3 regions of the Paenibacillus sp. MAHUQ-45 genome follow, and region 3 is predicted to be linked to each of the others. Evidence: riboswitches for the same ligand, from Rfam matches in the RefSeq annotation. Region 3 holds a riboswitch; each other region holds the start of a gene.
The links. A riboswitch is a leader RNA that binds a small molecule or an ion and turns the genes downstream of it on or off. The one in region 3 is predicted to bind cyclic di-GMP.
Positions count from the first base shown of each region.

Region 1: it holds a riboswitch for cyclic di-GMP, as region 3 does, so the genes downstream of both, AC3Y23_RS19345 (glycosyl hydrolase) here and AC3Y23_RS26045 (choice-of-anchor A family protein) in region 3, are expected to answer to the same signal.
Region 2: it holds a riboswitch for cyclic di-GMP, as region 3 does, so the genes downstream of both, AC3Y23_RS21800 (anti-repressor SinI family protein) here and AC3Y23_RS26045 (choice-of-anchor A family protein) in region 3, are expected to answer to the same signal.

Region 1 is NZ_JBYUPV010000009.1:33,108-40,493, forward strand. Features, by position in the region: gene AC3Y23_RS19335 (UDP-glucose dehydrogenase family protein) at 1-36, shown strand, start outside; gene AC3Y23_RS19340 (sugar phosphate nucleotidyltransferase) at 1,113-2,486, shown strand; cyclic di-GMP riboswitch class I at 2,654-2,734, shown strand; gene AC3Y23_RS19345 (glycosyl hydrolase) at 2,745-4,364, shown strand; gene AC3Y23_RS19350 (glycosyl hydrolase) at 4,540-6,027, shown strand; gene AC3Y23_RS19355 (discoidin domain-containing protein) at 6,211-7,386, shown strand, end outside.
Region 2 is NZ_JBYUPV010000011.1:61,429-68,814, reverse strand. Features, by position in the region: gene AC3Y23_RS21805 (2-oxoglutarate dehydrogenase E1 component) at 1-1,352, opposite strand, end outside; cyclic di-GMP riboswitch class I at 1,873-1,957, shown strand; gene AC3Y23_RS21800 (anti-repressor SinI family protein) at 1,985-2,137, shown strand; gene AC3Y23_RS21795 (helix-turn-helix domain-containing protein) at 2,243-2,572, opposite strand; gene AC3Y23_RS21790 (TasA family protein) at 2,754-3,341, opposite strand; gene AC3Y23_RS21785 (TasA family protein) at 3,413-4,006, opposite strand; gene sipW (signal peptidase I SipW) at 4,098-4,685, opposite strand; gene AC3Y23_RS21775 (hypothetical protein) at 4,689-5,996, opposite strand; gene AC3Y23_RS21770 (hypothetical protein) at 6,314-6,532, opposite strand; gene AC3Y23_RS21765 (PadR family transcriptional regulator) at 6,800-7,366, opposite strand; gene AC3Y23_RS21760 (MDR family MFS transporter) at 7,370-7,386, opposite strand, start outside.
Region 3 is NZ_JBYUPV010000016.1:79,181-86,566, reverse strand. Features, by position in the region: gene AC3Y23_RS26075 (DUF1572 family protein) at 1-6, opposite strand, end outside; gene AC3Y23_RS26070 (FMN-dependent NADH-azoreductase) at 243-884, opposite strand; gene AC3Y23_RS26065 (vWA domain-containing protein) at 1,550-3,274, shown strand; gene AC3Y23_RS26060 (N-acetylmuramoyl-L-alanine amidase) at 3,287-4,042, shown strand; gene AC3Y23_RS26055 (ASCH domain-containing protein) at 4,223-4,651, shown strand; gene AC3Y23_RS26050 (YhjD family protein) at 4,836-5,243, opposite strand; cyclic di-GMP riboswitch class I at 5,714-5,803, shown strand; partial or broken gene AC3Y23_RS26045 (choice-of-anchor A family protein) at 5,893-7,386, shown strand, end outside.

The DNA.
Region 1 (7,386 bases), on a different contig from region 3:
AGCGGCTACTCGCCAAGCGTCGCTGGCGCGGTATAAGCTAAGGAGCTACGCCAGCTTGGCCGGTTTGGTAAGGCAGGGGGCTGCGCTAGCTATGCTAAAGTGGCGAGACTGTGTGACTGCACTAGCTAGGCTAGTGCAGTCCTAGAGTCGATGAGGCTGACGCATAGGGCGGAACTCTAGTATGCGCTCATATCGGCGGATGCAGGGTAAACACTGGTGAGGGCTCGTATTAGCTGATGCACAGGAGACCCGCTAGAGGCAGTTCGTTATTAGCTGATGTACAGGAGACCCGCTAGAGGCAGTTCGTGATTAGCTGATGTACAGGAGAACCGCTAGTGAGAGCTCATACTTATCATTCCCGAAGTGCAATTAAAGGCATTTTTGTACTCTAAATATTCTGTAGCTAAGAGTTAGAAGTAATTAAAGGCAATTTTGTACCTTAAATATTCCGAAATAGCCCTTTTGGAGTGATTTTTTAAAAAATAAGGTACAAAAATGCTCTTAATTCCCTTATTTGCCTATTTTAGAGGAATACAAGATACAAAAATGCACTTAATTGAAGGAACCTTTCTTCACAGTAAAAAAGACGGAGGAAGGGAGGGGGCAGGCAGAGTTGTGCTCTAAAGTCCTAACTTCACCAAAACCACGCCTGCTCTTCTGTTTGAATTTTAATAGCGAAAAACTATGTTTGAATGGACCTAGCCAGAACGACTAAATGACACTTTGTCCGAATAACGCTAGTAGGTACGACCGAATGACACTTTATCCAATTAGCACTAGCAAGTATGACCAAACGACACTTTATCCGATTAGCACTAGCAAGTACGTCCAAATCATCACTATCTATTAATTTTACCCGCCAATATGTTTATCCTAACACTCCTTGTGAACTTCCCCTGTTTATTCGCTTATGGAATACAGGTGACAGGAAGGGAGGATTAGACCGATCTTGGCGTTGAGAGATTCATCATGCAGGCTCGCTTTAAGTGATTGATGTGCTGGAGTCTGTTTTACCGGGATTACTTTATAGAAGCCCAATTGGCCTTCTATATCGCATATATAGCAAGCAAGGGATGGCTACGTTTTACCATATGAATGAGGAGGGTTCACTTATGAAACTGGTACTTTTATCAGGCGGCTCAGGGAAGAGGCTCTGGCCATTGTCCAATGATTCACGTTCGAAGCAATTTCTGAAGGTACTGGAAAGCCCGCAAGGTGAGCCGGAATCGATGGTGCAGCGGGTGTGGAGGCAGCTCGAAGAGACTGGACTCGCAGATTCGTCTTATCTGGCTACAGGCCGTGGACAGGTAGAAATGATTCAGAGCCAATTGGGAGGCCATGTGCCGATTATCGTTGAGCCGGAGCGCCGCGATACCTTCCCGGCTATTGCGCTGACAGCAGCCTATTTATATACCGTGGCTGGCGTGTCGCCTGCCGAGACGGTGGCTATTTTGCCAGTGGACCCTTATGTTGAGGCTGCTTTCTTTGAAACGGTAGCCCAGCTTGAACATACGATGGAGGAGAGCGGCGCTAATCTGGCGCTGATGGGTGTGGTGCCTGAGCATGCTTCGGAGAAATACGGATATATCATCCCGACCTCCGATGAGCCTGCGGCGAGCGGCTTTATGCAGGTAAGCCATTTTCAGGAGAAGCCGGATCGCGTGCAGGCGGAGAAGCTGATCAGTCGCAATGCGCTGTGGAACTGTGGTGTGTTTGCTTTCCGTCTTGGCTATTTGCTGGATATTTTGCAGCGTAAAGGGCTGCCTCTCAACTATGAGGAACTGCAGAAGCAGTATAAACTGCTGTCCTCCATCAGTTTTGACTACGAAGTGGTAGAGAAGGAAGAACGGATTGTTGTGCAGCCGTATGATGGATTCTGGAAGGACCTGGGCACGTGGAATACATTGACGGAAGAGATGAGCAGCAATCATGTCGGCAAAGGGGTTGTTACGGCTGATTCCGAAGGCACCTGCCTCGTGAATGAACTGGATATTCCGATTACGGTCATTGGTGCAAAAGATCTAATTATCGCTGCCAGTCCCGACGGAATTCTCGTAACCCATAAAGCGGAAAGCCCACGGATCAAAGAAGTGCTGAAGTCGTTTGATCAGCGCCCAATGTACGAGGAACGTCGCTGGGGTCATTATCGTGTCATTGACTATGTGAAATATGAAGAAGGCAATGAGGTGCTGACGAAACGGATTTGCATCTCACAAGGGAAGAATATCAGCTATCAGTTGCACCGCAAGCGCAGTGAGGTCTGGACCATTATCAGCGGGGAAGCCAGCATTGTTTTGAATGAGAAAATGTATAACGTAAAGGCGGGCGATGTGGTTCGCATTCCGGAAGGCACCAAGCATGCCATTCTGGCTTTAACGGACGTGGAGTTTATTGAAGTGCAGACAGGCTCTGAACTGGTAGAGGAAGATAATATCCGTATCACCCTGAATTGGGATGATATTGAGCTGCATCAGTTTATTTCCTAGGACCGGATTCGAGCGTAGGGGAATTTAGTAGAACAAACTATCTATTTAACCAAATGCGAAGCTTTTAAAACAGGTATAAAGACTCAAAAATGATATTTTTTTCATAAATGCACTAAAAAATAATTAAATAGCGTCGATATTTACGGTAAGAGGGATAGATCCTTCAATAACGAAAACGGCAAACCTATCGAAAGATAGGGACGCAAAGCTATAGGGCCTTTCGCAAGAATGGCAGCCTGGCTACCGAAAGGGAGATGTATGTTGAAAGCTTACCGTAAGTATCGTTTGTTGCGCGCACTCCTGTCCGTTGCTCTGTTTCTGACGACCCTTCCACTGAGCGTGGGAATCGTTCCGTCTATGGCAGGAGCTGCAGGCTCCGGTACTCCGGTGAATCCCGCTGCCTCGCCCGAAGCTGTAAAATTACTTAACTACATGTACTCTTTATCCGGTAAAGGAATTATTGCAGGGCAGCATGACTACCTGGAGAGTCCCGATGAGTTCAATCTCAAGCTGCAAGATACCAGCGGTAAATATGCCGCACTGCACGGTTACGAGATGGGCGCTATCAGCGGGCAGAATGAGAGCCAGGTTGCCTGGTATCGTCAGAATGTAGTGAACAGCGCCATCAGTTGGAGCAAAAGCGGCGGAGTAGTCGCCATGACCTTCCATCAGAGCCTACCGGGAACCAGCTATGATTGGTCCAATGTCTCCAGAAGTCTCAGCCAAGCGGAATTCAATAAGTACGTTACACCAGGGACGGTACAGTACAACAACCTGATTGCCGAACTGGATAAAGTGGCGATACCTTTGAAAAGCTTACGTGATGCAGGGGTACCTGTATTATGGCGGCCGTACCATGAAATGAATGGAGATTGGTTCTGGTGGGGAAAGAAAAATAATTTCGCTGCACTTTGGAATATTATGTATGACCGTTTTGTTAACGTTCATAAATTGAATAATCTGCTGTGGGTATGGAGTCCGAATGCCCCGAATGCCTGGGCGGATCCGTATGCTCTGACCTATCCGGGTGCGGATAAAGTAGACATTCTCGCTGCAGATATATATGAGAACGATTATAAACAAAGCCATTACGACAGTCTGCTGGCGCTGGCGGCCGGGAAGCCGATCGGTATCGGAGAGAACGGGGAAATGCCAGACGTAGCCAAGCTGAGAGAGACCCAGAGCAAATGGACCTTTATGATGACCTGGGGAAAAATGCTATACGATAATAACCACACTGATGATATTAAAGGTTTTATGAACAACAGCTACACGGTAACCAGAGACAAATTTGCGGCTGGAGCGGTACCGGCACCTACGCCACCACCGGCTCCTCCAGTACCCGCTGTTACGCCATCAAACACACCGAAACCTCCTGCTGCACCAACAGGGAATACTGGAACAGGGGGAAAGCATACGATGGCGAATGGGTTAACGGGGGAATACTTCAACAATATGCAGCTTTCCGGTACGGCGGTTCTTACCCGGAATGATGCAGCGATTGATTATAACTGGAGGCAGGGTTCACCGGATGTAGCCTTGCTGGGTGTTGATAATTTCTCTATCCGTTGGACGGGGAAAATCAAACCGCTGTATAGCGAGAATTATCAGATCTACACTGAATCCGATGATGGCATTCGGGTGTGGATCAACGGGCTGCCGATCATTGACAGCTGGAATAATCAAAGCGGGACTGAGCATCAGGGGAGCATCGCCCTGAATGCCGGGGAGCTGTATGATATCAAAGTGGAGTATTACGAGAATCTGGGTGATGCCCGAGTGCGCCTGATGTGGGCAAGCCCTAGTCAGGTGAAGGAAGCCGTTCCGACCAGCGCATTGTTCGCGAGCGTGGACGGAACTGAGAACTACGTTATCTAGTCCTTACGCATTTAACGGATCACAGCAATGAGATTCTTTTCAGCCGATCGGTAGCCCTGCTCTTTGGCAGGGCTACTGAACTATAGGCTCCCGGGATAAGAAGACAATTGTCCTTGACGGAGATCAGCTTGGTTCTACCGGACCGGGAGCCTGACTACTGAAAGGAAGATGACACATGAAGCCATCCTGTAATTATCGGCTGCTTACGACCTTGTTTCCGGTTCTTCTACTACTGTCTCTCCTGCTCTCCTGGGATAATCCCAAGGACAAAGCGGCAATAGACCCGGTTAATCCTTCGGCTTCGCCAGAGGCCTCCCGATTGCTGCAATATTTGACGGAGCTTAGCGGACAGGGAATCATCTCTGGGCAACATGATTATCTGGAAAACCCAGATGAATTCAATAATAAACTGAAGTCGGCCAGTGGAAAATATGCTTTGCTGCATGGCTATGAATTAGGAGCTCTAAACCATCAGTCACCGAAGACGATTGCTAAGCAGCGTCAGGCTGTAGTGGACAGCGCCATCAAGTGGTATGAAGGGGGCGGCATTGTCGCTATGACCTTTCATCAGAACCTGCCGGGAACTTCCCCGATATGGTCTAATGTTTCCATGAAGCTAAGCCAAGAGCAGTTCAACGCCTACGTTACCCCGGGTACTTCTCAATACAACAGCCTGATTGCAGAGCTAGACGATATTGCTGTGTATCTGGGGAAATTGAGGGATGCCGGGGTACCCGTTCTTTGGCGGCCTTATCACGAAATGAATGGAGACTGGTTCTGGTGGGGGGACAAAAGCAATTTTGCCGCGCTATGGAATCTGGTTTACGACCGCTTTACCCATATCCACAAGCTGGATAATCTATTGTGGGTATGGAATCCGAACGCGCCGGGTCCAACTGCTGGCCCTTACAGCGAGTATTATCCAGGCAGCGACACCGTCGATGTGCTTGCGGCCGATATTTATAATAATGACTATAAGCAAGCCTACTACGATGGTCTGCTAGAGCTTGCTGGAAGCAAGCCGATCGGCATCGGTGAAAGCGGCGAGCTGCCGGACCCTGAGGTTCTAGCCAAGACCCAAAGCCGCTGGGTATATATGATGACCTGGGGCAAAATGCTGACTGGAAACAACAGTGCCCAGCAGATTCAAAGCTTTATGGGTAGTCCGTATACGGTATCAAGAGGTGACTATATACGTACGGTAGGCGTTGCCTCAGTGTCCGAGGCGATCACTGCGACAAACGGTCTGACTGGAGAGTACTTTAACAACGCAGAGTTGATGGGAAAACCGGCGCTTATCCGTCATGACAGTCTGATTGATTTTAATTGGCATGGGGGCTCTCCGGCGGCAGGTATTGGCGTCGATACCTTTTCTGTGCGCTGGAAAGGGAAAATCAAACCACCATCCAGTGGAGACTACACCTTCTCGGTGTCCGCAGACGATGGAGTCAGACTTTGGGTTGGCGGCAAGCTGATCATAGACAGCTGGGAGAACCGGAGTGGAATGGATCGGACCGGCAGCATGAAGCTGCGAAAAGATACTTTATATGATATTAAGGTGGAGTATTATGAGAATCGCGGAGATGCCAGCATCTCTCTGAAGTGGGCGGGACCGCACCTGAAAGAAGCCGTTGTACCGCAGAATGCATTGTTCTTACCATAATGGAAGCAGAGCTTTCAGGGCAAATCACCTTAAGAAAGCGAGGACAAGGGAATGAGCATAATAAGATCAGCCCGCAAACCTTTACTTGCCACACTAAAATTTACTGCCTTGACAGTCTTGTTTCTATTGTCTGTCTCTGTATTTGGAAAGGACGGTACACGCAGCGGTGAAGTGGAGGTAGATATGTCGAAGCTTACCGCAGCCAATGATACGGGTCCTGTTATTCCCCACGGTACCTTAATCTGGAGATTTGGCCAGCATGACGGTTCAGCACGTGAATTTGCCGTCAGCGGTTCATCCGATGCCCAAAAGGTGTTTCAAGTGGCTTCTCCCGTAGTGAAGTCAACGTTGCTTAAAAGCATCCCTTCCGGTCTGGACGGGACGACAGAGCCTGAACTTAGCATTAACTACCAACTGGACAAGATCCCGGTGAACGGGGTCTTGTTTCGCGTCAGTATCCTGGATGCCTATAAATCTGTACCGCAGATGAGTGTGTTTTCCAATCGGGAGTTATCGGGTATTATCCAGATTGCCGGTGTCGCGGGAGCGGAAGATCAATACAATTTTCGCAAAACCTATGAACTGTACATCCCGAAGGAGCAGCTGCAGGTCGGGAGCAATGAGCTGAAGCTTCAGGTGACCCGAGGACTGTATTCTTCCAGTGCCGAGGATAAGTTCAACTGGTGGACTTGGGATGATCTTAGTCTGGAGTCGCTAAACGAGCCGATCAAAGAACCGATTCACGGCAGCTATACCCTTACCGGAACGATGGTGAACAATAAGCATTTTTATTTTGACGAGGGTGCAGTTGCGCATCTGCCTTATGTTATGAAGTGGCTCGGGGTGGCCTACAGCGGCAATATTATGCGTGCCAGCTGCGCCAGCGACGTTGGTCGGTCCTGCTCCAACATGGAAGAGTACTACAAGGTGCTCAAGGATTATAACATGCAGGCAGTTGCCCTCTATTTATACACCGGCGACATCAAGCTGAAGGACGATGGTTCCCTATCTGATGAGGCGGCCAAGAAATTGACGGATTATTTCCGCAAGTATAGCCCGTATTTTCAATACTATGAAGTCGACAACGAGCCGGGGCTGTTCAACCGTTCCAAGGCTGTTAACCTGGCTGTCGCCCATTGGCTGAATACCAAGGGGAAAGAGATTGCGCCGTATCTGAAGACGGTAGCCCCAGGCTGGGCCTATTGGCCGGAGTACCAGCAGAATTCCTGCGGTAATCAGAAGGGGGGCGTACGTGAGTGCGGAGACCCGGATGGGTGGGAGCGTGATCCCGAGCAGCGGCTGGAGCTGGAACAAGTAACGGATCTGACGAATGGACATTCTTATGGAGATTCTTATATT
Region 2 (7,386 bases), on a different contig from region 3:
TTGTACTTATTGCGATAAGCGCTAGCCAGACGAACAGCTGCTACACAGGCTTCCGGGTCATCAGCATTAACATGGATGATAGGGATCTCATAGCCTTTGGCCAGGTCACTGGCATAATGCGTCGACCGAGAGTCCTCGCTTTCGGTCGTGAAGCCGATTCGATTGTTGACGATGATATGAATTGTACCGCCATTCGTATAACCGTCCAGCTTGCCGATATTCAGTGTCTCGGCCACAATGCCTTCACCTGGGAAGGCGGCATCTCCGTGCATCAGCACAGCGATTGCCTTGTTCGTGTCGAGCTTCGGCAGGCCTGGTGTGCTGCGCTCTTCTTGAGCGGCACGGGCGAAGCCTTCTACGACAGGATTAACAAACTCCAGGTGGCTCGGGTTGTTCGCCAGTGTCAGCCTAGTGCGGACGGTTTCGCCTTCACGTACGGCGCGATCAGCACCCAGATGGTACTTTACGTCTCCGGTCCAGCCGTAGTTAATACCCATGGAGCCTTCCGAAGGGAACAGTTCCTTGTTCGGTGAATGATGGAACTCGGAGAAAATGATATCGTACGGCTTGCCCAGGATATGAGCCAGTACGTTCAGACGCCCGCGGTGGGCCATACCCATCAGGATATGCTCGGCACCTTCATGCGCGGCAGCGCGTACGATTTCGTCCAGCATTGGTACCAGGGCATCATTGCCCTCCAGACTGAAACGCTTTTGGCCTACGAAAGTCTTGTGCAGGAAGGTCTCAAACTGCTCCACTTGAATTAGCCGATTCAGCAAATCCTTGCGTTCGGCGGTATTCAATGGCGCAGGTGAGTTAACGGACTCCGCCTGGCTGTTCAACCAGCGAAGTTCCTGTTCATCATGCACATGACCAAATTCGTAGGCTATAGTTTGTGTATAGGCTTGGCGCATCCGGTGAACGGCGTCCCAAGCGGTTTGAATATTATCCGGGACATTCTCCCAAATTAGTGAAGCAGGGAGGGCCATGAGGTCCTCTCGCGTCAATTCATACGTTTCATGATTCAGCCATTTTGTCATAGGATTGTGATCCCGCTCCAGCGGGTCAATATTGGCGGCCAAATGGCCATATATACGAATGTTAGCGATTAGCTTAGAGGCTTTGACAGCCTTGCGAAGCCAAACTGCATCTCCCGAGACGATAGGCTGCGGAGCTGGTTCAGCATCCGGCGCCAGGGGAGGCGGGCCATAAACAGTAAAAAGTTCACGGTAATTATTTTCAACTGAGGAGGGGTCTTTCACAAACTGCTCATACTTCTCCTGAATGTAGCCCAGATTGGGGCCATAATATTTGCTCCAAACAGATTCATTGTAGGGCTCTTTGGCTGCCATGAATACATCCTCCTAACGGATGAACTCCAAACGCGGGGCGCTGGTATGGGCCTTGTTCGGAGCTGTGATGGTTGCGTTTTCATTTCCTTACTATTGTGCTACTTTCGGTGGCCTTAATCAATTCATACTTTCGTCCAATCCAATCGCAAAACGGTATGGTTCAGCCTGGTCATTGATGCCATAGCGCCATAAATAGATTACATCAACAAGTGTAACTATTAAAATAATTCGATAGTCCTCGTTTTTTTTATAAAACCTGATTACAATGCTCGGATATGGGTTAATGGTTCTATAATTAGTCTATTTTGGGTTAGTAGAATTATTAATAAGTTCAAAATTGTGCATTGGGTACAGGTGGTTTCAACTTGGACAGGTATTAGTCAAAAAGAGCTAAACTTTTTACATTTCTCACCTTAGAAATTCCCAGAAAACGACACACTTTTCCGATTCTTTCTTGTATAATGTTATTGCAGTATGGTTTTTAATAATAATTTCTAGCCAGATCCTTTCATGTAAAGGGTCCAGTAAAGGGTAAACCTGTTGAAAGGCAGGGGCACAAAGTCTCGGGTCTAAGGTAGAAATACTACGACGGCCGGACTGCCTGGGGACGCGAAATCTTAGGAGGAGATTTTTTGGATAAGTCCAACCAGGGGAACAACGGAGAACTGCAGACAGTTGATCTGGATTTAGAATGGGTATATTTGCTGCTGAGTGCCAAGAAGGCGGGCATCAAGGCGGAGGAGATTCGCCGTTTCTTTAATGAGAAGGCTTTGAAGGCTATTTAGCAGCTTGAATCATAACAGATACATATAGAGAAGGGCACAGCATATGCTGTGCCCTTCTCTATATGATGGGGCCCCAAGCTATTGAAGCGCTCAGGGCCGAAATCTTTAATCCTTTTGTTCAAGACGCCATTTTTGATAATCTAGAAATTCCTTGAACTCCCGCTTGCTGATGCCGGAGCTCATTGCCTCTTGCACGAGCCGGAACCATTCCGAATCCAGCGGCGTCTCTTCAGTGTCGGAGAGGTCTCCATATAGCAACACGTGAATAGATACTTGTAGTGCGTCGGCAATTTTTTCAATGAATTGGATAGAGGGGTTGGACTGAATATTTCTCTCAACATTACTCAGGTACGACTTGGCCACATCCGCCTTGTCCGCAAGTTCGGATAAGGATAAGCCCTTCTCGACCCGGAGTTCATGGATGCGCCCTCCCATATTATCAGGCACGATGACAACGCCCCTCCGTACTTTTTGTATAAGTATAACAAATTTCCTTGAAACGGACAAAGACACATTGCTGTTCAGAGGAGAAAAGAGGAGGGGATTGGAGCAAAAACCGGCATGTCTTAGCCCGGTGAAGGGTGTAAGAGATGCCGGTAGTTTTTAGGAATCAGACTTATTTTAATTCTCCGGCGCCTTGCTTGGCGTTGAAGGTCAACTTCACGTCCAGTTTGTCACCTTGGAAGATGTTTTGATCCTGGCCGTTCTCAACGAACTCAAAGGCTAATTTGAGCGTCTTGGATTGGGCTGCGGAGATGCCGCCTGGGAAGGCATTGGCTACCAAATCGTAGCCTGGATTGCTCTGCAAATCCTTGAGTGTTGCTTCGGCAACGACATGGCCAGCAATTGAGCCGCTAGTATAGCTGCTGTCAAGGAGCTTTACTTTAAAGTGAGCACCCAGATCCTGTCCGGCGTTGTTGCTGTTAGTATCAGTTACGATATACGTAGTAACCAGCTTCAGTTCTTTAATGTCGAGCGAGCCGCTATTCTGCAGAGTGAAGTTGCGGACAGCGATGTCACCTGGCTTCAGATTGCTCAGGTTCACATTTTGCTCAGGATTAGTATTCAGATCCAGCGTACCAGCGGCGAAAGTTGCTGTGCTTTCCGCTGTATCGCTGAAGTAAGCGAAGGTGCCGCCCCCGATTAAAGACAATCCCAAAGCCGCCGTTGCTACGCCAAGACCCAATGTTTTTTTGATACCCATGAATAAATTCCTCCTCTTATATGGTTAATAAAATGGTAGACAAAATAGTTAATGCGTTGAGATCGAACGGCTTACTTGTATTCGCCAGCGCCTTGTTTAGCCTCGAAGGTCCACTTCAATTTCAGGCTGTCTCCCTGGTAGTAGTTCTGAGGCTGGAGGTTGTCGACAAAGGCAAACTGAACAGACAGCTTATCCAGAGTTCCTGCCTTGATCCCTGATTTTTCGCCGAAAACTGAACCAAGGATGCCTGCTTTTACAAGGTCAGGCGAAAGGTTTTCCAGCTCAGACAGTTTTTTAATCAGAACCGGAGAAGTGATCTTGTCTTTATTAACCAGGAAGGTGACCACGATGTCATCTTTCAAGTTATGGGTTCCATTGTCATTGTTCACGTCTATAACTTCAGTTGCCGTTTTCAGCAGCACTTGGGAAATATCAAGTGAGCCGCTATTCTTCAGCTTGAAGTCTCTGGTGATGATATCACCTGGCTTGAGATTGTTGAGGTCCACGATCACAGAGGGATCAGAATCCAAGCTCAATGTTCCGTTGTTAAAAGAAGCTGTACTTTGCGCGGTATCGCTGAAATATGCGAAGGTTCCCCCGCCGACCAAAGTCAATCCAAGCGCTGCTGAGACAACGCCCAGCCCCAGTGTTTTTTTAATATTCATTCTTTCATCCCTCTCTCGATCTTTTTAGTTTCTGACTTTACGTCATGTATATTGTTGCTCCACGTTTCGTAAACGGGAGTTTACAATCCTATTAATGTAAGGTGTCCGGCAGTGACTCAGCAGGGGCAGGCACATTATTCTTCTTTTCCAGAGCGGTGATAGCTTTCCAGGTACTGTATAACGCGTACAACAGGAGCAGGAGACCTGGTACGATCATTAGCAGCACGCTACCTGCCTTGGAAACTGCGAAGTTCATGGCATAACCAACATAAGGAACGGTAAAGCCGGTATACTCTCCGATCACGTTGGTCGAACTGACCGGGGACATGTCGGCAGCGTTATTGTTGTCGCCCTTGGTTGTATAGCTGGCCTCGCCAATGGCGCTGTTCATGCTGACATCGACGATACGGTGGGTGATCAGAATGTTCTCTGGATTCATGAAGGTAATGACATCGCCTTTCTGGAAGCGGGTCATATCACCACCGGGTTTGAGCGCAATGATGGAGCCGGTATGGATGCCCGGTTCCATGGAACCGGATAGGACCGTCTTGATTTGATAACCGAAGAAGGTAGGCTCTCCGCCTGAGGCCTTGGAGACTACAACTGCTGCGACTACCACCAGGAACACGATAAGCATCAGGGTGGTTATCGTATTGCCAATGATTTTTTTGATAAGCATTTCTTAATCGCCGCCTTTAATGGAATCTGATTCTGGAGAAGCAGAGGGTGCTGGAGTTGCCGAAGGAATTGAATTCGTTACTGGCAAAGTTGTAGCTGAAGGCGACGGCTCTGCGGACGGCTGTACGTTCGGTGTTTCCTCAGGTGTGGAGATAGGGGCAGGCTCTCCGCTCGGGGAGTCTGCGGGCTCAGCAGTAGCTGTTGGTATTGGAGAGGCCGATGCCGCTGGTTCGTCCGTTCCGTTGTTCTTGCCATCAGGATCGGGGTTGCCGGCCGGAGGTGTTTCTGGCTTAGGTGCACCTTTATCCGGCTTGCCTGCTTTTTCCTTGGCTTTCTCAGCAGCTTCTTCCTGCTTTTTCTTCTCCTCTGCTTGCCGTTCTTCTTCCTCCTTGCGGGCTTGTTCCAGCAGCTTGGCTTTTGCCTCGGCGATCTGCTCTTGCTGTCCTTTCAGAGTGTCAATCTCGCTGGCGAGGGAACGCTTAGCCTCGTTCATCTCTGTATTCATCTGTTCATAGCTAGACTGTAACTCCGTGGAGACTTCTGTTTGGGGTGTGTAGGCTCTGGCGAAGAATGTCAGGATGGGCTCCTGGGTCAGGAAGGCCGGAATGTTTGGTTCCAGCAGGGATGTAACAGGACTCTCCGGAGGAAGTGAACCTCCGAGTTCATGAATTGAGACGAGATAATTTAGAATTCCGGTCAAGGTGGTTACAAGAGATTCGGACAGTACGTTGCTTTGACTAAGGCTGCTTTGGAACTCCTCGAAGAATTGGGCATCGCGGATTTCCAGACAGTTGGGTTCTAAGTTGATCATATACCCTCCGATCTGGGACAAAATTCGGGCAGAGCTTGCAACCTCTTGCATAATCTCTAGCCAGACCCCTGCATTGAAGCTAAGCTGGCTATCAAGCGCACCAATCTCACCGGTAGCCGCTGTAATCTGCTGCGCGGTCTCCTGCGCGGCATGGTCCAGCTCTTCCAGCGACAAGCCTTCGACCGCTGCGGAGCTTCCCAAAGCTAGCGTGACAGAGTGGCTGTTCAGTGAAGCTGTGAGTTCGTTAATCCTTTTAATGTGGTCGCCCAATTCCTGCAGCAGCTTCTCGATCTGGCCGGGGAATACTTTGCACAGCTCTATTGTGGTGTTCTGCTGCTTCGAAGTGTTGAATTCACCATAAGTGCTGCCGATCTGATTGGACGTATAAAGGAAAAGAACCGATATGGCCATGCCTGATTGCAGCATTCGCAGACCGATATGCTTACGTTTTCTTTTTCGTTGGCGAGCTGATCTAGGATACAGAGGAATACCTCCTCTCATTTCTTACCGGGATGCCGGTTCGCTATATTTGTTCTTTATTAAGAACGATGTGATAACCAAATCATACACGGGCACTAGGAAAAAGAAAACCGCTAATTTCATTGATTTGTGCTTTATAAAGAACTAAAAATGCTTATTATCTCTTATATACTCTGTATATCGCTAGTTTTCTAATAAAATTCGTAATAAAGAACGATATTGTGTGCCTGATTATGAAAAAAACCGGACCACATTTAATGTGGTCCGGTTCGTTACGTTTTGATCATTAGAGTAGGGGGACTAAGAGGGGGATAGAGAATGTTCCCTCCTTTTTGTGATTAAAAACCTGTATTGTATTTCTCCTCACTGGAAGAGCGGTGTTTGGTGTTGTCCTTGTCTTCCTTCTCTTCGTGCCTCTCCAGATTCAGATCTTCCATCGGAATTGCGTCAACGGTTGCTTCACTTTCGTACATCTCGAACAGGCTTTCCTGATCTGTAGGGTACTGTTCGGGATTATCAAGGCTGGTGCCTCCGAACGGTTTCTTGGGATTGCTCATAACATGTTCCCTCCCTTGCCTAATAATGATGAAGCTGGTTATTTCTTAAGGGTTATGACGACAGTGTGCCCGTGATCTTACTAATCCATAACCATTCTAGACCCGACAGATTTGTTTCTACCCGTATCCTTGTTAGTAGCATTCAGCTTACCGACGGTCATCACCCTTTAATGTGCAATTTTGAGCTGGTCCAAAAAGTAATATCTGATTAGATAAAATACCATTAAATCCTTGGCATTGGTTAATGCATACAAAAAACAGAGGCCCTCAGGCCTCTGTATCCAGTGATGTTCCGATATCGCATAGTTTGTTGGCCAGCACATCCTCATAAAGACGCTTAAGCCACTTTAGTTCGGTAAGACAATGCTCGTACCGTCCATACATTACATGCAGCACAGATCGGGGCACGAGGGGGATATGCTCTTCATAAATCTGATAGGTCAGATTGACATCATGTTCTGCCTTCAGAACACGTTCGTTCAGCAGTTCTGCAAGCTTTTCCTGGTCTACATAGCGGGAGAAGGCGAGTGGAATATATAGTGGATGGAAGACAGGATCATTCTTCTTGATCTGCTGCAGGATGAGCTGCTCGAATATATTCTTGCCCTTGTCAGTAATGCTATAGATCGTCTTGTCAGGTCTGTCCTTGCTGCTTATCACTTCTACCGCTTCAATGAGCCCATCTTGCGACATCTTGTCGACAGCATAATAGAGTGACCCCATCTGCAGCTTCATAATCTGGTCCATTCGGCGATCCTTCATCACCAGTGTGATTTCATACGGGTGCATGTTCCGTTCCAGGAGCAGGCCGAGAACTGCAAGTTTAATGGACATGGCTTACCTCTTGGAGGGGG
Region 3 (7,386 bases):
ATCCATTTCAAACACCTTGCTTTCGTATATTATTTTTAATGATTTTATTTTATCAGAAGTCCATTATTTCTGTTCTGACACAAGCCTGATAGAACTCAATAACACATAAATGTGTTGCATTCGTAATGCGTAGGCCGGGAGTTCAATACCCTTCACCAGTGTCCTCAAAAAGACAATAAAGGCGCCGATTCCGAGGGGGTCGGAGCCGCGCCTTTTTTCGTTTAAAGTGTGCGTCGAATTATTTATTTCTTCGCTAAAGTTACAGCTGCCTCTTCTGCTTCTATAAATGCTTTCTTCAACACCTCGTCCTTGTCCAGTAAAGCAGTCCCTTGTACTCTAAGGGTTTGGAAATCCTCAATACCTAAGAAATTAAACATGGACTTCAAATATTTATGTGAGTATTCAACTTCAGTATACCAGTCATCATTGGTGTAGATCGAACCACTTGCCTGAATAACGACCATGCTTCTCCCATCCTTTAAAAGTCCCACTGATCCTGTATCGGTATACTTAAATGTTTCCCTTGCAATCATAATATTATCGACATAATCCTTGAGCTTTGATGGGACATTGAAGTTATGCAGCGGGTGCACAATAAGGTATTTATTTGCACTTTTGAATTGTTGTAATACTTCATTCATTCTTCCGGCGACTTCTTTTTCTTGAGTGGTTAGGGCTTCACCTTTCGCATATTTTTCCCAAGCGCCTAGGACGGTCTTATCAATTAAAGGGATCTCATCTTCATATAGGTTAATTTGTTCGATGATTTCATTATTAGGTTTATGCTCCACATAAGTTTTCATGAAGTGTTTGAATACACCAAGACTGAATGAAGTCGTTGAATCCACCAAAGGATGTGCGTTAATGATAAGCAGCTTGCTCATTGTATAGTGCCTCCATAATAGTTTTTTTGTTGTACATTTATGTAGACAAATGAGCAGGACAATCTGTGACACTAAATCACAAAAAGATGAATTTTTGCTGCGTGGTTGTCTTGGTTAATTTTGTCCGGACATTTCATGATCTATGCAAGTGCGTAGTCGAGGGCTTTGAAGCAGGGGGACCGATGAAGCGGAAAATTATTATAACCAGAAAAGGAACGAGGGCAAGCCATTACAAGGTGGTCGTGATCGCTTGCGCCAACAAGCTTCTCCATCACTTATCCTCAGTAAAGGCGAGCCCTTTAAAGTTTGACCCTATTTACCCATAACTCTTTGAGGTGTTTCCCGTCCTTGTTGCTGATATCTGCTTTGATAAGAATGGACTCTAGATCTTTGTCACCAGTGTTTTCGACGCGCGCATTTAAAGTCCATGGTTATCTTCTTCTTTTACAGACACATCAAAAACTTTGAAGCCATCAACATCATAAACTTTTTTACATTGATATTTAGTATGCATTTTTGTGCTTACACGAACATCGGTAAGATTTTGAGGGATATGAAGGAATATTTTGTATGTTGTCGAATTATGTACTTTGGTATATATCCGGGATAAATGCACCATAAAGTCACAATTAATTTAAATATAATTAGAGTAGGCGGGAATGAATATGTTTTGCGGTAAATGCGGTACCAAGGCGTCTTCGAATGATCATTTTTGTAAAAAATGCGGAAGTGCTTTAGCGGGAGAGCCCGAGCTTGATGCACCATCACCACAGCCTGAGGCTGTATCTTCAAGTGAGATTCGAGTCGTAGGTAAGTGTAATGCTAAATCCTGGAAGAATACAACCTTTGCGATAATCGCAGGATTGTTGCTGGCGGTAGGTATCTTCGTCTGGTTAAGGACCGGAAGCGATACGGAGCAAGATAAATTGAAGACCGTTCAGGCTAATACAGCTAACAATTCTTCATTTGAAGCTGCGGCTACGCCCGTACCTACCGATGTGCCAGAAGTATCTCCTTCACCTTCGGTGGTTCCGGCGGAACCAGCCTTTATCAAGGTCAACCAGGTAGACTCGTCCCGGTATGAAGGGCGTGGAGTGGATGTCTATTTCTCACTATTCGCCGATCAGGGCTTCCAGCAGGAGATCGCACCAATGGTGCTCAACAAGGAAATGTTCAACGTGAACGGACAGCCGGTTCAAGGTCTTTCCCTGGTTGAAGATAGTGATGTGGTCAGTGTTAATCTGGTTATTGACAAAAGTGGGAGTATGGAGGAATCTCCTAATACTGGTGTGTCTGCATCTAAGATGGATCTTGTTCGATTAGCTGCGATCCGGTTCATTGATAATATTCCTGCCGAGGCTAAGGGACAATTCGAGTTATTGTCTTTTTCCACTTATGCACCGCCTGTTGCAGATGTTCCATTTACTTCAAATCGGAAAGAGGTTAGCTTAAAGCTGTCCGGTTTAGTATCCGATGGTGGACAGACGGCACTGTACGATTCTTTAACCAAAGCTTTGTATGATACAAATGAGCAGCAAGGGCCAAAGTATGTAATTGCATTTACAGATGGTATAGACTCTGACTATGGTTCTTCTATTCAATCAGTCATTGATCTGTCCAAACAATTAGGAATTCCTATTTACATGATCGGGTTCGGTGGAGAGGATGACAATTTGTCGTACATCGCCCAGGAGACAGGCGGACAACACTTCTTCCTAAATATTGATGATGACCTCCAAACAGAACTGAATCGTATTTACGATACGATTTTCCAAAGATATGTTAAGCAGTACAAACTGACATACCTTCCATCACAGAAGGTTGCCCCGGGTCAAGAGTTTTCGTTCGCGATGGACATGAATGCTCCGCAGCGACAAGCCCGGACAGCTCTACTAACTTATGAACGGAAGCTCGACAACAATTCCATTGATGTACAGAATGCCTTATTCAAATATCAGGTCAATTATGCGCAATCGGTTAACTTGCTGGATTTCTCTCTGGTACAAAATAATGTGCAAAGAGGGTCACAGTTCTATAACAATCTCAAGAAACGTATTGAGGTTGATTATGTCAATGCTTACACCAAAGGAGCACCAAAGGTTATTGAGCCTCTAGAAAACTACCGTATTGACTCCATAAGTCAATTGCACGATGGGGCATACAAAATCAAATTTTTCAAGCTATTTCCTGTTCTACTTAATAACGAGAGGGTCTATGAGGCGGATTTGAATACCTATACTCTCACTAGAGATCAAGCATCCGGTAAGTGGCAGGTAAGTGATTTTGGGCGCGAAGAATGTTCCATCTACCGTGATAAATCAGACCCTGGCTCCTTATGTACTGATAACGGAGTCGAAAAATTATATAGTGGCGATCCTTGGCCTAACTGATAGGAGCTAATCATGCGCGTAAAATTGAATGTAATCTTCTTAGTTATTATGGTCTTACTGACGTCAGGCAGCGTTCCATCTAGAGTAGACGCGAAAGTTCTAGATGGAACATCATTAGCCAGTACACAGGAGAAGACAGTTATCTGCATAGATGCGGGGCACCAAAGTAAAGCTAATAACGCTAAAGAGCCGATAGCACCAGGGAGTCAAACAGTTAAACCAAAGGTGTCAAGCGGTACACAGGGCATAGCCACTGGTAAACCCGAATACAAACTCACTCTGGAAGTGGCATTGAAGCTGGAGCAAGCACTTCAGAAGGAATACAAGGTTGTAATGGTTCGCCGAACTAATAATGTGGATATATCAAACATGGGGCGCGCCACAAGGTGTAATCAGGTAGGAGCCGATTTGACTCTTAGGCTGCACGCAGATGGAAGCGATAATCGCAGTATTCAAGGTATGTCTTTTCTCTACCCTTCTGCCGACAGCTCATCTACTAAGAAGATTTCATCGCAAAGTTTTGAAATCGCTAAAGTCCTGTCTAAAGCAGTGCTGAAGGAAACGCAAGCGACATCGCGTGGGATAATCGCTCGGAGCGATCTTACTGGATTCAATTGGTCAACAGTGCCGGTTCTACTAATCGAAATGGGCTTCATGACGAATCATAAAGAAGACCTGAAGTTGAGCCAGGCTGCATATCAGGATAAGATTGTTCAAGGGATTAAAGAGGGTCTTGATTCGTATTATAAGGTTGCAGCGAAGAAATAAATATTATATTAAATCCCTCGTCCATAGTATTCAGACGAGGGATTTTCAAATCATGACATTATATAAATACGAATGTTCAGGCAAGCTCTAGACGAGATAACACATATTTAGGTAAAGAGATGTAGTAGGGATACACTCATGATAGCCCACAGCCAAATATAAGGAGGAGATAAGAATAACATGCGTTGCTTAACGATACGGCAGCCCTGGGCTACATTGGTTGCGCTTGGCGAGAAGAACTATGAAACCCGTTCATGGCGAACGTCATATTGTGGGGAGCTGGCAATCCATGCTGGTCTTAAAATAGACAAGGCCGCGTGTAGACGAGAGCCGATTCAATCGATACTCGCAAAGCATGGCTATACAGAAGAGAATTTACCCACGGGTGTTATTATTGCTATAGGCAAACTGAAGGAGTGCCATGGTATTACCGGGTTGAATAGTGTCGCGCAGCAGATAGACGAGCATGAACGGGCTTTTGGCGACTATACGGAAGGACGTTTTGCCTGGGAGCTGGAGGATGTTCGTGCGTTGGTTCATCCTGTTCTGGCCAAGGGGCGGCTCGGCTTCTGGGAGTATCCCCTCTTGGGTGAAGAGGACCATTTATAATCTTCGTTAACAAACATCGTGATGTTTTTTAAGCTAATTTTTATCTTAAGATCAGCTTATTTTCAGGTTCAGGGGTTATATTGAATTTACCAAACGCCCCCCAGTGTTTAGTGGTATAGATTTTGGGTCCTGCCAACTCCCATGGCAGGGCCTATTTTTTTCTTATTCCTAAAGTAGAGTGAATTTAGAGCTGCGGAGCAGGCTTGATTCCGTATTGTTCCTGCTCATTCCGGAAGGCCGAAATATCCAGTCCCAAGTATCTGCGCATATGGATTCCCGCTTGTGCAGCAATGAGTTCATTCAGCAGCAGCATCCGTTCGTGATATCCTCGGCAGATGAATTTGGCTTCAAGGCCATGCGGGAGCTTGTGCTGTTCATATACCTTAATGCCGCGCATCCGCATCTCCGTACGAATATCCCTGAGATCTGCAGTAGCTGCACTGGCTGCCGTATCCAGGACTTCAAGATAAGGTGAAGGTGTTCGGAGTTGTGCAGAAATGATGCCAGCATCGCGTTCAAAAGCAGATAGGATCAGCGGGAGAAGCAAATACGATTTTACCAGATGATTATCTATACTCTCGGCTTTGTGCATGCGTATCACCACCTAAAATGAGAACGTATATTCCTATTTTACTCCGAATTTCAAAAAATATTCAATGGTATTTATAAACAAACTAATAAATGTGATTTAATTCACAATACATTTGGAGGGATGATATTATATTTAATTTGAAATACTAAAAAGAAGACTATTGTAATATTAAAGGAGAAGTGAGCCATGGAGCAAGAAGGGAATATTTATAGAGGGATGTTGTTTGGACTATTCCTGAGTATTCCGTTGTGGGTCTCAATTATTGGCTGGATACAGCTGTTCTAAAAAAGAGGATAAAATGACGATTTGAAGCGCCTTTTGGCGCTTTTTTTATTTAAAGATTGTACAAAAAGGAATTCGTTGACAATCATATAACGCCAAGCTACACTATGGGTAAATTCAGAATAAGATGTATTACACAGGGCCTGTCGTATGTTGTTTTGCGGGCATCTCTATCAATTTAATATCATCATGTATAATAGCAAACCGTCTGAAAAGACGGGACGCAAAGTTTAGGAGTCTAAAGTGCTAACAAGTGCCATGACCGTCCGACTGCCATGAAGAGAGCTCCTCTACTTCTTGGTGGTCTTTTTTTGTTGTCATCGTAGCTGCTACGAGATCATATAGAATTTAATAGGAGGTGTAAACATTGAGGAAAAGAATGAAGTCGGCAGTGAAATTGTTCCTGGCAGGGCTGCTGACACTGGGAAGTACGTTTTCCCTGGGCGTCCCGGTGAACGCAACACCGGACTCGCCGTATACCCAGACGCCAGTCTTGGGGGTTGCCGGGAATTTTAACGCTTTTGTGTTTGGAGATTTTACGCAGACGAACGACCAGATTCACGGGCGGCTTGCCGCCGCAGGGAATATCAGTCTGCAAAGTTACGGCGTATCTAAGGATGCCCCGGGCGGCGATGTTCTAATTGCGGGAGGAAACATTAATATTACTGATGGAACAGTGTATGGCAAAGCCGTTTATGGTGGGACCTTATCCAAGACAAGGGCTGATATCAAGGAAGGTGAGAGAAAGGCTAGTCCAGTTCCAATTGATTTTGCTAAGGAAAAGCAATTTCTGATTAACAAATCGGCTGAGCTGGCGTCTCTCCCTGAGGCAGGGTCTTTCAAGAAGGAGTTCGGGAAAATAACCATTAACGCTCCGGAAGATTTTAATGTCGTAAATCTATCTGCCTCCGACTTGGTGAATGCCAATGGTCTTCAGTTCAACATTGCAAACAATGGCACAGTTATAGTCAATGTTAGTGGAGGCGCCATCAGCATTCCTAGTTTTCAAATTTGGGGTGGAAGTCCCCGGAAGGTATTATTTAATTTTTACCAAGCAGGCTCGATCAGTATAGCTAATACAACCATAGAAGGTACGATCTTGGCGCCGAAAGCAAGTGTGTTCTACAATTACGCGGAGTTGCATGGGACGTTGATAGCCACTTCATTTAACGGTTATGTGCAAATGCACCATTATCCGTTTGAAGGAACCACCCCGTCAACAACGCCAACGCCGAAGCCGACAGTGACACCGACGGCCACGCCAACAGCAACGCCTACGCCGAAGCCGACAGCGACACCAACGGCCACGCCAACAGCGACGCCAACGCCGAAGCCGACAGTGACACCAACGGCCACGCCAACAGCAACGCCAACGCCGAAGCCGACAGTGACACCGACGGCCACGCCAACAGCAACGCCAACGCCGAAGCCGACAGTGACACCGACGGCCACGCCAACAGCAACGCCTACGCCGAAGCCGACAGTGACACCAACGGCCACGCCAACAGCAACGCCTACGCCGAAACCGACAGCGACACCAACGGCTACGCCAACAGCAACGCCTACGCCGAAGCCGACAGCGACACCGACGGCTGTGCCAACAGCAACGCCTACGCCGAAACCGACAGCGACACCAACGGCCACGCCAACAGCAACGCCTACGCCGAAGCCGACAGCGACACCAACGGCCACGCCAACAGCAACGCCTACGCCGAAGCCGACAGCAACACCAACGGCTACACCAACGGCAACGCCGAAGCCGACAGCAACAGCGACACCGAAGCCAACGCCGACACCAACATTGTGCCCAACGCCAACGGTAACGCCAAAGCCAACACCAACACCGACGGCCACACCAACG